One region of the Sporosarcina sp. P37 genome, then DNA from elsewhere that is predicted to be linked to it. Evidence: a T-box and tRNA genes for the amino acid it is inferred to sense, from the RefSeq annotation. Region 1 holds a T-box; the other regions hold tRNA genes.
The links. A T-box is a leader RNA that pairs with one kind of tRNA and senses whether it is charged. The one in region 1 lies ahead of pheS (phenylalanine--tRNA ligase subunit alpha), so its partner is inferred to be a tRNA-Phe.
Positions count from the first base shown of each region.

Region 2: it encodes a tRNA-Phe, which carries the amino acid that the T-box ahead of pheS (phenylalanine--tRNA ligase subunit alpha) is inferred to sense. The anticodon was not compared.
Region 3: it encodes a tRNA-Phe, which carries the amino acid that the T-box ahead of pheS (phenylalanine--tRNA ligase subunit alpha) is inferred to sense. The anticodon was not compared.

Region 1 covers NZ_CP015349.1:475,592-479,603, reverse strand. Annotated here, with positions in the region: gene sspI (small acid-soluble spore protein SspI) at 110-325, opposite strand; gene SporoP37_RS02635 (TrmH family RNA methyltransferase) at 409-1,176, shown strand; T-box leader at 1,232-1,469, shown strand; gene pheS (phenylalanine--tRNA ligase subunit alpha) at 1,551-2,588, shown strand; gene pheT (phenylalanine--tRNA ligase subunit beta) at 2,601-4,012, shown strand, end outside.
Region 2 covers NZ_CP015349.1:803,520-807,531, forward strand. Annotated here, with positions in the region: gene SporoP37_RS04210 (1,4-dihydroxy-2-naphthoate polyprenyltransferase) at 233-1,144, shown strand; gene SporoP37_RS04215 (TraR/DksA C4-type zinc finger protein) at 1,261-2,010, shown strand; tRNA gene SporoP37_RS04220 (tRNA-Glu) at 2,206-2,277, opposite strand; tRNA gene SporoP37_RS04225 (tRNA-Ser) at 2,287-2,377, opposite strand; tRNA gene SporoP37_RS04230 (tRNA-Asn) at 2,390-2,464, opposite strand; tRNA gene SporoP37_RS04235 (tRNA-Ile) at 2,466-2,542, opposite strand; tRNA gene SporoP37_RS04240 (tRNA-Gly) at 2,547-2,620, opposite strand; tRNA gene SporoP37_RS04245 (tRNA-Phe) at 2,626-2,701, opposite strand; tRNA gene SporoP37_RS04250 (tRNA-Asp) at 2,749-2,824, opposite strand; tRNA gene SporoP37_RS04255 (tRNA-Met) at 2,826-2,900, opposite strand; tRNA gene SporoP37_RS04260 (tRNA-Ser) at 2,987-3,079, opposite strand; tRNA gene SporoP37_RS04265 (tRNA-Ile) at 3,095-3,171, opposite strand; tRNA gene SporoP37_RS04270 (tRNA-Met) at 3,177-3,250, opposite strand; tRNA gene SporoP37_RS04275 (tRNA-Ala) at 3,277-3,352, opposite strand; tRNA gene SporoP37_RS04280 (tRNA-Pro) at 3,359-3,435, opposite strand; tRNA gene SporoP37_RS04285 (tRNA-Arg) at 3,465-3,541, opposite strand; tRNA gene SporoP37_RS04290 (tRNA-Leu) at 3,551-3,639, opposite strand; tRNA gene SporoP37_RS04295 (tRNA-Gly) at 3,657-3,728, opposite strand; tRNA gene SporoP37_RS04300 (tRNA-Leu) at 3,737-3,818, opposite strand; tRNA gene SporoP37_RS04305 (tRNA-Lys) at 3,840-3,915, opposite strand; tRNA gene SporoP37_RS04310 (tRNA-Thr) at 3,925-4,000, opposite strand.
Region 3 covers NZ_CP015349.1:1,069,905-1,073,916, forward strand. Annotated here, with positions in the region: gene SporoP37_RS05600 (DUF2935 domain-containing protein) at 1-328, opposite strand, end outside; gene SporoP37_RS17740 (hypothetical protein) at 1,062-1,190, shown strand; tRNA gene SporoP37_RS05610 (tRNA-Leu) at 1,383-1,463, opposite strand; tRNA gene SporoP37_RS05615 (tRNA-Cys) at 1,488-1,561, opposite strand; tRNA gene SporoP37_RS05620 (tRNA-Gly) at 1,569-1,643, opposite strand; tRNA gene SporoP37_RS05625 (tRNA-Gln) at 1,652-1,723, opposite strand; tRNA gene SporoP37_RS05630 (tRNA-His) at 1,728-1,803, opposite strand; tRNA gene SporoP37_RS05635 (tRNA-His) at 1,857-1,932, opposite strand; tRNA gene SporoP37_RS05640 (tRNA-Trp) at 1,955-2,025, opposite strand; tRNA gene SporoP37_RS05645 (tRNA-Tyr) at 2,029-2,113, opposite strand; tRNA gene SporoP37_RS05650 (tRNA-Thr) at 2,122-2,194, opposite strand; tRNA gene SporoP37_RS05655 (tRNA-Phe) at 2,203-2,278, opposite strand; tRNA gene SporoP37_RS05660 (tRNA-Asp) at 2,326-2,401, opposite strand; tRNA gene SporoP37_RS05665 (tRNA-Met) at 2,403-2,477, opposite strand; tRNA gene SporoP37_RS05670 (tRNA-Val) at 2,499-2,574, opposite strand; tRNA gene SporoP37_RS05675 (tRNA-Glu) at 2,616-2,690, opposite strand; tRNA gene SporoP37_RS05680 (tRNA-Ser) at 2,720-2,811, opposite strand; tRNA gene SporoP37_RS05685 (tRNA-Asn) at 2,817-2,891, opposite strand; rRNA gene rrf (5S ribosomal RNA) at 2,940-3,055, opposite strand; rRNA gene SporoP37_RS05695 (23S ribosomal RNA) at 3,180-4,012, opposite strand, start outside.

The DNA.
Region 1 (4,012 bases):
CGAACGGTAAAAGAGGAATCAATATCGGAAAGCTTACAGCCCATACGCAAGAAAATCAAAATCCCTTCACTGGAATTTACAGTTGAAGGGATTTTTTGGATCTGTACATTTATTGTGCCTTGGCGAATGCCTGTGACAGTTCATTAGTCATTACTTCTTTTTCTTTTTCGTCTGCACGCTTCCAAAGCTGTTCGAAAAAGACACCCAGTCCCGGCAATAAGTGCTCTTCACCGCGCTGTATGGCATCGTCAATGACACCTCGTACGTCAGCAGCGCTATTATTTGTCATGTTTGCTGAAATTGCATCACGTATTTGAAAATCCATTGTAATCAGCCTCCTCTAGTCGCATCTTTTCCACAAAAGTCGCTAAATATACGCTGATTTGGTACACTAAAAAGAAAAAAAGGATGTACAGCCTCTTGAATAAACGAATTGAATCGACTCAAAACTCTTTAGTAAAACATTGGAAAAAACTTGTGACGGCAAGGAAAGAACGGGATCAGACGAAAGAGTTTCTCGTCGAAGGTTTTCACCTCGTAGAAGAAGCAATCAAACAGTCCGATCTGGTCATTCAATTGCTGGTTCGCGAAGATATCGATATTCCGCCGCACTGGGACGCGCCAATTATTGAATTAACAGCCGCTGTCGCAAAGGAAATTTCAGAAACTGAACAAACACAAGGAGTGTTTGCCTATTGCAGACAGCCTCAATATGATGAAGCGGATCAAAGCCAGTGGAAGCGCCTTTTATTAATTGATGCGGTGCAGGATCCCGGAAACATCGGGACGATGATCCGCACAGCAGACGCGGCAGGACTTGATGCGGTAATTTTAGGAAAAGGCTGTGCAGATCCGTTCAATCCAAAAACAGTCCGTTCCGCGCAAGGCTCTCATTTCCATATACCTGTCGTGCGCGAAGAACTGGCTGTGTGGGTGGAGCGTGCAAAAAGCAATGACACGCCGATTATCGGTACGGGTTTACAGGAAGCAGTCTCTTTAAAGGAGCTGCCGGCACAATCTTCATTTGCGCTGCTCGTTGGAAACGAAGGAAGCGGGGTAGATCCGCAGTTATTGTCTCAGGCGGATCATGTAGTAAAAATTCCTTTATACGGCCAGGCAGAATCGCTGAATGTAGCTGTTGCAGCAGGCATTTTGCTGTACACACTGCGCGGGTGATCAGATCACTATTGAAGGCATAATCGTTTTACGGTATACTAGAAAGCGAATCAAAGAAACAGCGATGACCGGGAAAAGTAGATGGCAAGACACGTTATCAGGGATTTTACACCACGACTGAAAGTGTGAAAAACGCTGCTCCATCGAAGTTCACCCCGCGAGCTGCACGCTTGGACCAAACATGTAAAGGCGTGCCGGCAAAGGACCGTTATTCCAATTCAAGTGATTTTGCATCTTCTTTGTTGATGCAAACTAATCAGGGTGGTACCGCGAAATTCAACCTCGTCCCTTTTATAGGGGCGAGTTTTTTGTTTTTCAGAAACTTTATGACTGAAAAGCGGCCGCTGCTGAAATGGAGAGAGGAGCTAGTAAAGATGAAAGAACAGCTGCATGAACTGAAAGAACAAGTACTGCTGAAAATCAAAGAATCCAATACGGTTAAAGAGCTGAATGATGTACGCGTAGCCTACCTTGGAAAAAAAGGGCCGATTACCGATTTATTAAAAGGAATGGGTAAACTGCCGGCTGAAGAACGTCCGAAAATGGGTGCGCTCGTCAATGAAATCCGTGAAAGTGTAACGGCTTTCTTGGAAGAACGCAAAGAAACTCTCGAACAGCAGGCAATCAAAGAACAGCTGGAGAAAGAATCAATCGATGTTACTTTACCGGGCCGCCCCGTAGAACTTGGCAATCATCACCCGCTGACACGCGTCGTCGAGGAAATCGAAGACTTCTTTATCAGCATGGGCTATGAAATTGCGGAAGGTCCTGAAGTGGAAAAAGATTATTACAACTTTGAAGCATTGAACTTGCCAAAAGGTCATCCGGCGCGGGATATGCAGGATTCTTTCTATATTACAGAGGATATTCTTTTGCGCACTCATACTTCACCTGTTCAGGCGCGGACGATGGAAGCAAAAGACGGTGCTGCGATCAAGATCATTTGCCCGGGTAAAGTGTATCGGCGTGATTCGGATGACGCGACACACTCCCATCAGTTCACACAAATTGAAGGGCTTGTCGTTGGCGAAAATATCCGCATGAGTGACTTGAAAGGAACGCTTGATCTGTTGGCGAAGAAGTTATTCGGAGCAGAGCGTGAAATTCGTTTGCGTCCAAGTTTCTTCCCATTTACGGAGCCTTCCGTTGAGATGGATATTTCCTGCTTCAAATGCGGCGGCTCAGGCTGTAACGTTTGTAAGAAAACAGGCTGGATCGAAATTTTAGGCGCAGGAATGGTGCACCCGAACGTACTGAAAATGGCTGGATACAATCCGGAAGAAGTTACCGGTTTTGCGTTCGGCATGGGTCCTGAGCGTATTGCGATGTTAAAATACGGAGTGGAAGATATTCGTCATTTCTATACAAATGACATTCGGTTTATTTCACAATTCCACCGGTCAGAGGCATAAGGAGGAATACTGATGTTAGTATCAACAAATTGGTTAAGCAGCTATGTAGATTGGAATGAACTTTCCGTAGAGGATTTGGCGGAAAAGATTACGCGTGCCGGCATCGAAGTAGACGGTATTATTGACCGCTCATTTGAGATGGACAATATTGTCATCGGACACGTAACGGATTGTGTGAAACATCCGGAAGCGGATAAACTTCACATTTGTCAGGTGGATGTAGGCGGCGAAATTACACAGATCATCTGTGGAGCGCCGAATATTGCGGAAGGCCAAAAAGTAATTGTAGCACGCCCTGGAGCAGTGCTGCCGGGCGGAATGAAAATCAAAAAAGCAAAATTGCGCGGCGAAGAATCAAACGGGATGATCTGTTCATTGCAGGAACTTGGCATAGAAGGAAAACTCGTTCCGAAAGCGTATGCGGAAGGCATTTATGTGCTGCCGAATGATGTGCGTGCGGGAGACAGCGCATTGACTCACCTCGGACTGTATGACCGCATCCTGGAATTTGATTTAACGCCAAACCGTTCTGATGCATTAAGTATGCTCGGTGTTGCGTACGAGGTAGGGGCTATTTTGTCAAAAGACATCAAGCTGCCTGAGATTTCTTACGAAGCATCTGCAGAAAAAGCGCAGGATTGGCTGAAGCTTTCTGTAGAGGCGCCTGAAGATAATCCGATGTATGCAGCGAAAGTAGTGAAGAATGTCAAAGTCGCGGAATCCCCGCAGTGGCTGCAAAACACCCTGATGTCAGCAGGCATTCGTCCGCATAACAACATTGTTGACATTACGAACTTTGTATTGATGGAATATGGCCAGCCGCTTCATGCTTTTGACTATGACCGCTTGGAAACAAAAGAAATTGTTGTCCGTCATGCAAAAAAAGATGAAAAAATGATCACGCTTGATCAGACTGAGCGCACTTTGAATGAACGTCAGCTGGTCATTACAAATGGCAAAGAGCCGGTAGCACTTGCGGGTGTTATGGGCGGAGCGAATTCAGAAGTGTACGAAGGCACAACAACAGTCGTCATCGAATCGGCATACTTTGCGCCTGGTTCTGTTCGCCAGACATCCAAAGAAGTGGGCTTGCGAAGCGATGCGAGTACACGCTTTGAAAAAGGTGTGGATCCTAATCGGGTGGAAGCGGCAGCGGAGCGTGCTGCACAATTAATGGCAGAGCTCGCAGGCGGGGAAGTGCTTGCCGGTTCAGTTGTATTTGACGAGCTGGATAAGTCATCAGAAAAAATTATCCTGTCACCGGATTACGTAAATAATCGTCTTGGCATGAAAATTCCGATGGATGAAATGAAATCGATTATGGAACGTCTGCAAATTCCCACTGAAGCAATCAACGGTCAGCTCGTAATGGATATTCCGACCAGACGTCAGGATCTGAAAATTAAAGAAGATATGATTGAAGA
Region 2 (4,012 bases), 330 kb from region 1:
ACTCTCTCCTTATCATCAAGCATATGTTTTTCGACATTTTACGTTCAGACATACGTTCACTGAACAATAAGTACCTCTATTCTAGCACATTGAAGCCTTTACTTTATATGATATTGACTTGTTAAGTTTAGGGTCATTCGACAATTATCTTAAGCTGCTGCCTCTTCATACCTAACTGCTTGCTTTTGTTGTATAATAACTAATGATGACTTTATATAAGGAGAGATTACCCGTGCAACACACAATAGAAACAGATACCGGCTGGCGAATCTGGTGGCAGCTGACAAGGCCCCACACATTGACCGCTGCGTTTGCCCCCGTCTTTTTAGGCACTATGATTGCACTGCAATACGGTCCGCTTCATTTTCCGTTATTCCTTGCGATGCTTGTCGCCAGCCTGTTTTTACAGATGGCGACCAATATGTTCAACGAATACTATGACTTTAAAAGAGGCTTGGACGATGAGCATTCTATCGGCATCGGCGGTACTATCGTACGCAATGGTGTTCAGCCGAAAACGGTATTGAATCTGGCGCTTTTGCTGTATGGCTTAGCCGTTCTTCTTGGAATTTATATTTGTATGGGAACCTCCTGGTGGCTTGCCGCGGTAGGTTCTGTTGCGATGCTGATTGGCTATTTGTATACAGGCGGCCCTTATCCAATCGCCTATACGCCTTTCGGTGAACTGGTTTCAGGATTCGTTATGGGCATGCTGCTGATTCTGATTGCATTCTACATTCAGACGGGAACAGTTACAGGGAATGCAATTCTTTTATCCGTGCCAAGTATGCTCTTAGTCGGCGCTATTATGCTGGCGAATAACATCCGGGATATCGTTCAGGACACTAGAGGCGGCAGAAAAACAATGGCGATCCTGACGGGGCGAAATAATGCCGTGACGATTTTGGCCGCATTCTTCATCGTTTCTTATGTCTGGATCATTGCACTTGTATTGACAGACCATGTATCTGCCTGGGCATTACTCGTACTGATCAGCATACCCAAACCGCTACATGCAGTGAAAACGTTCAGAAAATATGAGCAGCCATTACAGGTAATGCCTGCCATGAAAGATACAGGCGTCACCAATACACTGTTCGGCCTGCTTCTTGGAATCGGTATCCTCATCGCACACTTCATCTGAATAAACTGTAATAGAAACGTCTACACTTCAAAAGGTAGGCGTTTTTTTATTGGAAAGGTTTACTCTTCCTCCTAAAAAGGGAATGACTGAAATAAGAAAGACATACAGAAAGGACCGTGACGACTTTGTTGACTACCAAACAATTACAGCAACTAGAAAAAGAATTACGTGATATGGAGGAACGTTTGACTGAAACTGAAAGCGAAACAAATATTGTAAAAACTGCGCAGGAAGACGTGGGCGAATTGTCCATGTATGACAATCATCCCGCAGATATGGGAACAGAATTATATGAACGTGAAAAAGATATCGCACTCAATACACATGCGGAAGGCGAGCTGGAAAAGGTCCAGAAAGCGCTCCAGGCTATCAAGGATGGCACGTACGGAACTTGCGAGGTATGCGGCAAGGAAATACAGGCGGAGCGGTTAGAAGCCATCCCCTACACTACGGTGTGTATCGAGGATGCGCAAAAAGATGTCCCTGATGACAGGCCGGCAGAAGATGATCTGTTAATCATGGCGGAGCCTAATTCGTTCGCTGCCAGAAGACAAGGCGAGGCCAGGGATTATGAAGACAGCTTCCAGGAAATCGCAAAATCAGGAACTTCCGAAACGCCCTCAGACTTCATGGGCAATGAAAATCGTGATTATGAAGATCTATACGACGAAGAAAATGAAGATGGTGCGGAAGAATATGAGGAATTTGCAGTAACCGATATCACAGGTGAACCGGCCGGCATTGTCCACAATGAAGAAGTCGCCGAATATGAAGACGAACTGGATGAAGCCGGAATGGAATCTCCATTAGGCGATATCCCCTATCATAAAGGTGACAGCTATATCGATTCAAATAAAGACAAGTAACAAAAAAGGACATCCCTTGAAGCACTGTGATGTGCGGGGATGTCCTTTTGCCACCTTTTAGTATGCGAGCATGCGCAAAGCATAGTTTGCATTCTGGAAAGGCACCGTTAAGAATCCACTTTCCTTACTGCTTGATGCAGTAAAATTGACGAAACAAAAAAGGTATTGCACAGATGTGCAATACCTTTTTCAATATGACCCCTACGGGATTCGAACCCGTGATACCGCCGTGAAAGGGCGGTGTCTTAACCGCTTGACCAAGGGGCCTGAATATTATGGCGGAGAAGGAGGGATTCGAACCCTCGCGCCGCTTTCGCGACCTACACCCTTAGCAGGGGCGCCTCTTGAGCCACTTGAGTACTTCCCCATTAATAAAAATTGGCTCCGCAGGTAAGATTCGAACTTACGACCGATCGGTTAACAGCCGATTGCTCTACCACTGAGCTACTGCGGAATGGTGGGCCTAAGTGGACTCGAACCACCGACCTCACGCTTATCAGGCGTGCGCTCTAACCAGCTGAGCTATAGGCCCCTAATGGAGCGGGTGAAGGGAATCGAACCCTCATCATCAGCTTGGAAGGCTGAGGTTTTACCACTAAACTACACCCGCATTTATGGTGGCTCAGGACGGAATCGAACCGCCGACACAAGGATTTTCAGTCCTTTGCTCTACCGACTGAGCTACTGAGCCACTAATGGTATTTTGACAATGACGCTTGTAAAAGCGTATGTAATAAATGGCGGTCCCGACGGGAATCGAACCCGCGATCTCCTGCGTGACAGGCAGGCATGTTAACCGCTACACCACGGGACCTTGGTTGCGGGGGCAGGATTTGAACCTGCGACCTTTGGGTTATGAGCCCAACGAGCTACCACTGCTCCACCCCGCGATAATATAAATGTCTCTTGCTTACTTAACGACTTTATTATCTTAACATAATAACTTACTAAAGTAAAGCTAAAGTTTAAGTAAATATGGCGGAGGAAGAGGGATTCGAACCCCCGCGGGCTTTAACACCCCTGTCGGTTTTCAAGACCGATCCCTTCAGCCAGGCTTGGGTATTCCTCCGTGGTATAAGTAAACTGGTGGACCTTGCAGGACTCGAACCTGCGACCGGACGGTTATGAGCCGTCTGCTCTAACCAACTGAGCTAAAGGTCCTTAGATAGCGGCGGAGGGAGTCGAACCCACGACCTTACGGGTATGAACCGTATGCTCTAGCCAGCTGAGCTACACCGCCATAATTAGTCAGTCTTAAATTAATATTGGTGGAGCCTAACGGGATCGAACCGTTGACCTCCTGCGTGCAAGGCAGGCGCTCTCCCAGCTGAGCTAAGGCCCCAATAAGTGGTCGGGAAGACAGGATTCGAACCTGCGACCCCTTGGTCCCAAACCAAGTGCTCTACCAAGCTGAGCTACTTCCCGACAGTATATGAATAATGTTGTTTAAATTATGGCGCGCCCGGCAGGAGTCGAACCCACAACCTTCTGATCCGTAGTCAGACGCTCTATCCAATTGAGCTACGGGCGCATATATAATTGGTGCCGAGAACCGGAATCGAACCGGTACGGTAGTCACCTACCGCAGGATTTTAAGTCCTGTGCGTCTGCCAGTTCCGCCACCCCGGCAGGAGTGGTAAATTAAAAGCGGAAGACGGGATTCGAACCCGCGACCCCGACCTTGGCAAGGTCGTATTCTACCACTGAACTACTTCCGCATAAAAGATGCGGGTGAAGGGAGTCGAACCCCCACGCCCGAAGGCACTAGATCCTAAGTCTAGCGTGTCTGCCAGTTCCACCACACCCGCGATATGTTACGGCAAAAATAATGGTGAGCCGTACAGGATTCGAACCTGTGACCCTCTGATTAAAAGTCAGATGCTCTACCAACTGAGCTAACGGCTCGTACTAAAATGGTGCCGGCGAAAGGACTTGAACCCTCAACCTACTGATTACAAGTCAGTTGCTCTACCAGTTGAGCTACACCGGCAAGTGTAGAATG
Region 3 (4,012 bases), 590 kb from region 1:
CTTCATTCACCATGTGATTTATGAAGGTTGGTGATAAAGAAATTTTTATCTTTCCCACTAAATGTTGTTCTATCAATAATAATTTAAACTTCCGAATTTCTTCACTGGCTTTCTTGGCTTCTTTAGTTAATTTTATAAGGGATTGTTCATCCAAAGATTGCCTTGCGGTTGCAAGATGATAATCAAATAATTCGATATAGTAACTAGCTGTCTTAATATTTTCTACTTCCTCCGGCGCTAAGGAATCATGCATAAAACGTCCGTGATCACCTAAGATCTGCAGCCAAAACCGCAGTTCAAATGAAGCCTCCTCAGAAAAACTTTTCAATAATATTCCCCCTCCGTTCCTTATGACCACTGATAGATTATCCTCTGCTGCTCCAGTTATTTGCAGCGGGCATCCGACATGAGTAAAATCTGTAAATGCGAAAGCCTTCTCTGATAGAAGCGTTATGCTAAATGGCTTTTGTAACTGGTTAGAAACCGCACTTTATTGAACCAAACCTCAATCGTGGCTACAGTCATTCAATTTTTCAGTGACCTGCCAACTCTACTTTCCCAGTGTATGATGTTATGATTTTTTTATGAAAATGGGATGAGGAAGGAAAATTGTGAATGTGAAATTCTAAAAATTGCACAGTTCCAAACTGTTGTTAAAAAGCTCTGAACTAACCCGTCATCGTCGCCTACGGGTTCAACTATTTCCGGTATATATACTGGACGATGGATCAGGTGCGGCGGCAAGTGCTGAAAGAATTGCACGCCTATGGCGGGAAAAGTGCAGGCAAATGCGTCATGTACTGTTTAAACCGGCGGCTAAATGGAGTATAAAAGAACGCTGGTATTTGAATCGCTGTTTTGGATGACTGAAAAATGTACGGCAGGTATATGAACTGTTAGAAACGTACTGCGAATGGTTTGACTGGACCATGACAGCTGTGGCTGTGGTGGGGAAACGTCTGAAGGAGTTTTATCAAGAAGCGGAAACGAAGCAGATCTAAGCATTCTAAAAGGCGGTTAAGACATTTAGGAATTGGCAAGCGGTAATACTGAACAGCTTCATCTTCCCTTATTCCAGCGGTTTATTAGAAGAGATTAACCATAAAACGAAAATGATGGAACACAATGGGCGCGGTTCCCGACGTTTCGATCTCTTTCAGGCGAAGATTTTATTAAACATTCAATATTAATATATGAAGGGGCATTTGGGATGACGCGAATTTCCCCCACCCCGATATTTGACGTTGACCCAACATAGGTTCTAAATCAAATTGAGTCTACACCCCAACAAATATTATAGAATCCAAAATAAAAAGCATCTGCAAATGTTGATAGATCAACATTTGCAGATGCTTTATTCTCGCTTCAACGAGATCTGATGATACCCGAGGCCGGACTTGAACCGGCACGCCTCGCGGCATCGCATTTTGAGTGCGACGTGTCTGCCATTCCACCACTCGGGCACGTGTAAAAAACTATATAAAATATGGAGGCGGCAACCGGAATCGAACCGGTGGTAAGGGTGTTGCAGACCCGTGCCTTACCGCTTGGCTATGCCGCCAACATAGTGGAGCGGAAGACGGGATTCGAACCCGCGACCCCGACCTTGGCAAGGTCGTATTCTACCACTGAACTACTTCCGCAAAAGCTACTGGGGTAGCTGGATTCGAACCAACGAGTGACGGAGTCAAAGTCCGTTGCCTTACCGCTTGGCTATACCCCATTAATGGGGCGGACGAGGGGAATCGAACCCCCGAATGTCGGAACCACAATCCGATGCGTTAACCACTTCGCCACGCCCGCCATGTTATAATCACTTATAGTAAAGAAATAAATGTTCAATATTTTCAGTTGTATGGGGCGGACGAGGGGAATCGAACCCCCGAATGTCGGAACCACAATCCGATGCGTTAACCACTTCGCCACGCCCGCCACAATAATTAATTTAAGGAAACAGGGGCAGTAGGAATCGAACCCACACCAAAGGTTTTGGAGACCTCTATTCTACCGTTGAACTATGCCCCTAAATGGTGGTGGGGGACGGATTCGAACCGCCGAACCCGGAGGGAGCGGATTTACAGTCCGCCGCGTTTAGCCACTTCGCTACCCCACCAAGAAGGATGCCGGCGAAAGGACTTGAACCCTCAACCTACTGATTACAAGTCAGTTGCTCTACCAATTGAGCTACACCGGCATATTAAATGGTGGCTCAGGACGGAATCGAACCGCCGACACAAGGATTTTCAGTCCTTTGCTCTACCGACTGAGCTACTGAGCCACTAATGGTATTTTGACAATGACGCTTGTAAAAGCGTATGTAATAAATGGCGGTCCCGACGGGAATCGAACCCGCGATCTCCTGCGTGACAGGCAGGCATGTTAACCGCTACACCACGGGACCTTGGTTGCGGGGGCAGGATTTGAACCTGCGACCTTTGGGTTATGAGCCCAACGAGCTACCACTGCTCCACCCCGCGACAATACTATTGAAATACATATGGTGGAGGATGACGGGCTCGAACCGCCGACCCCCTGCTTGTAAGGCAGGTGCTCTCCCAGCTGAGCTAATCCTCCTGGGTTAAATTGTTTTCGCTGCTAAGAAATATTAATTAAAATGGTGACCCCTACGGGATTCGAACCCGTGATACCGCCGTGAAAGGGCGGTGTCTTAACCGCTTGACCAAGGGGCCGTATAAAGTTGAGAGCGTATATGTGAATCTGGCGGAGAGCAAGGGATTCGAACCCTTGAGGCAGCGCAAACCGCCTACACGATTTCCAATCGTGCTCCTTCGGCCACTCGGACAGCTCTCCAATAATGGCTCCGCAGGTAAGATTCGAACTTACGACCGATCGGTTAACAGCCGATTGCTCTACCACTGAGCTACTGCGGAATAATATGAAATGGTATTATTGGTATGACACAAGTGACTTGATTCACAGACCAGCGACGTCCTACTCTCACAGGGGGAAACCCCCAACTACCATCGGCGCTAAAGAGCTTAACTTCCGTGTTCGGTATGGGAACGGGTGTGACCTCTTTGCCATCGTCACTGAACTGTTTTTAAAGCCATGATTATTATACCAAACTGAGTGGGAATGTCAAGTGTTTTTTCAACACTCTTTGTTCACTCAAAACTGAATAAAAGACATTGGGTATTTCAAGTAATTTCTTTTTATAATAGGTTAAGTCCTCGATCGATTAGTATCTGTCAGCTGCATACGTCGCCGTACTTCCACCCCAGACCTATCCACCTCATCATCTTTGAGGGATCTTACTTACTTGCGTAATGGGAAATCTCATCTTGAAGGGGGCTTCATGCTTAGATGCTTTCAGCATTTATCCCGTCCATACATAGCTACCCAGCGATGCCTTTGGCAAGACAACTGGTACACCAGCGGTATGTCCATCCCGGTCCTCTCGTACTAAGGACAGCTCTCCTCAAATTTCCTGCGCCCGCGACGGATAGGGACCGAACTGTCTCACGACGTTCTGAACCCAGCTCGCGTGCCGCTTTAATGGGCGAACAGCCCAACCCTTGGGACCGACTACAGCCCCAGGATGCGACGAGCCGACATCGAGGTGCCAAACCTCCCCGTCGATGTGGACTCTTGGGGGAGATAAGCCTGTTATCCCCGGGGTAGCTTTTATCCGTTGAGCGATGGCCCTTCCATGCGGAACCACCGGATCACTAAGTCCGTCTTTCGACCCTGCTCGACTTGTAGGTCTCGCAGTCAAGCTCCCTTATGCCTTTGCACTCTGCGAATGATGTCCAACCATTCTGAGGGAACCTTTGAGCGCCTCCGTTACTCTTTAGGAGGCGACCGCCCCAGTCAAACTGCCCACCTGACACTGTCTCCTGCCCGGATCACGGGCAAGGGTTAGAAGTCCAATACAGCCAGGGTAGTATCCCACCAATGCCTCCTCCGAAGCTGGCGCTCCGGAATCCAAGGCTCCTACCTATCCTGTACAGGCTGCACCGGAATTCAATATCAGGCTACAGTAAAGCTCCAC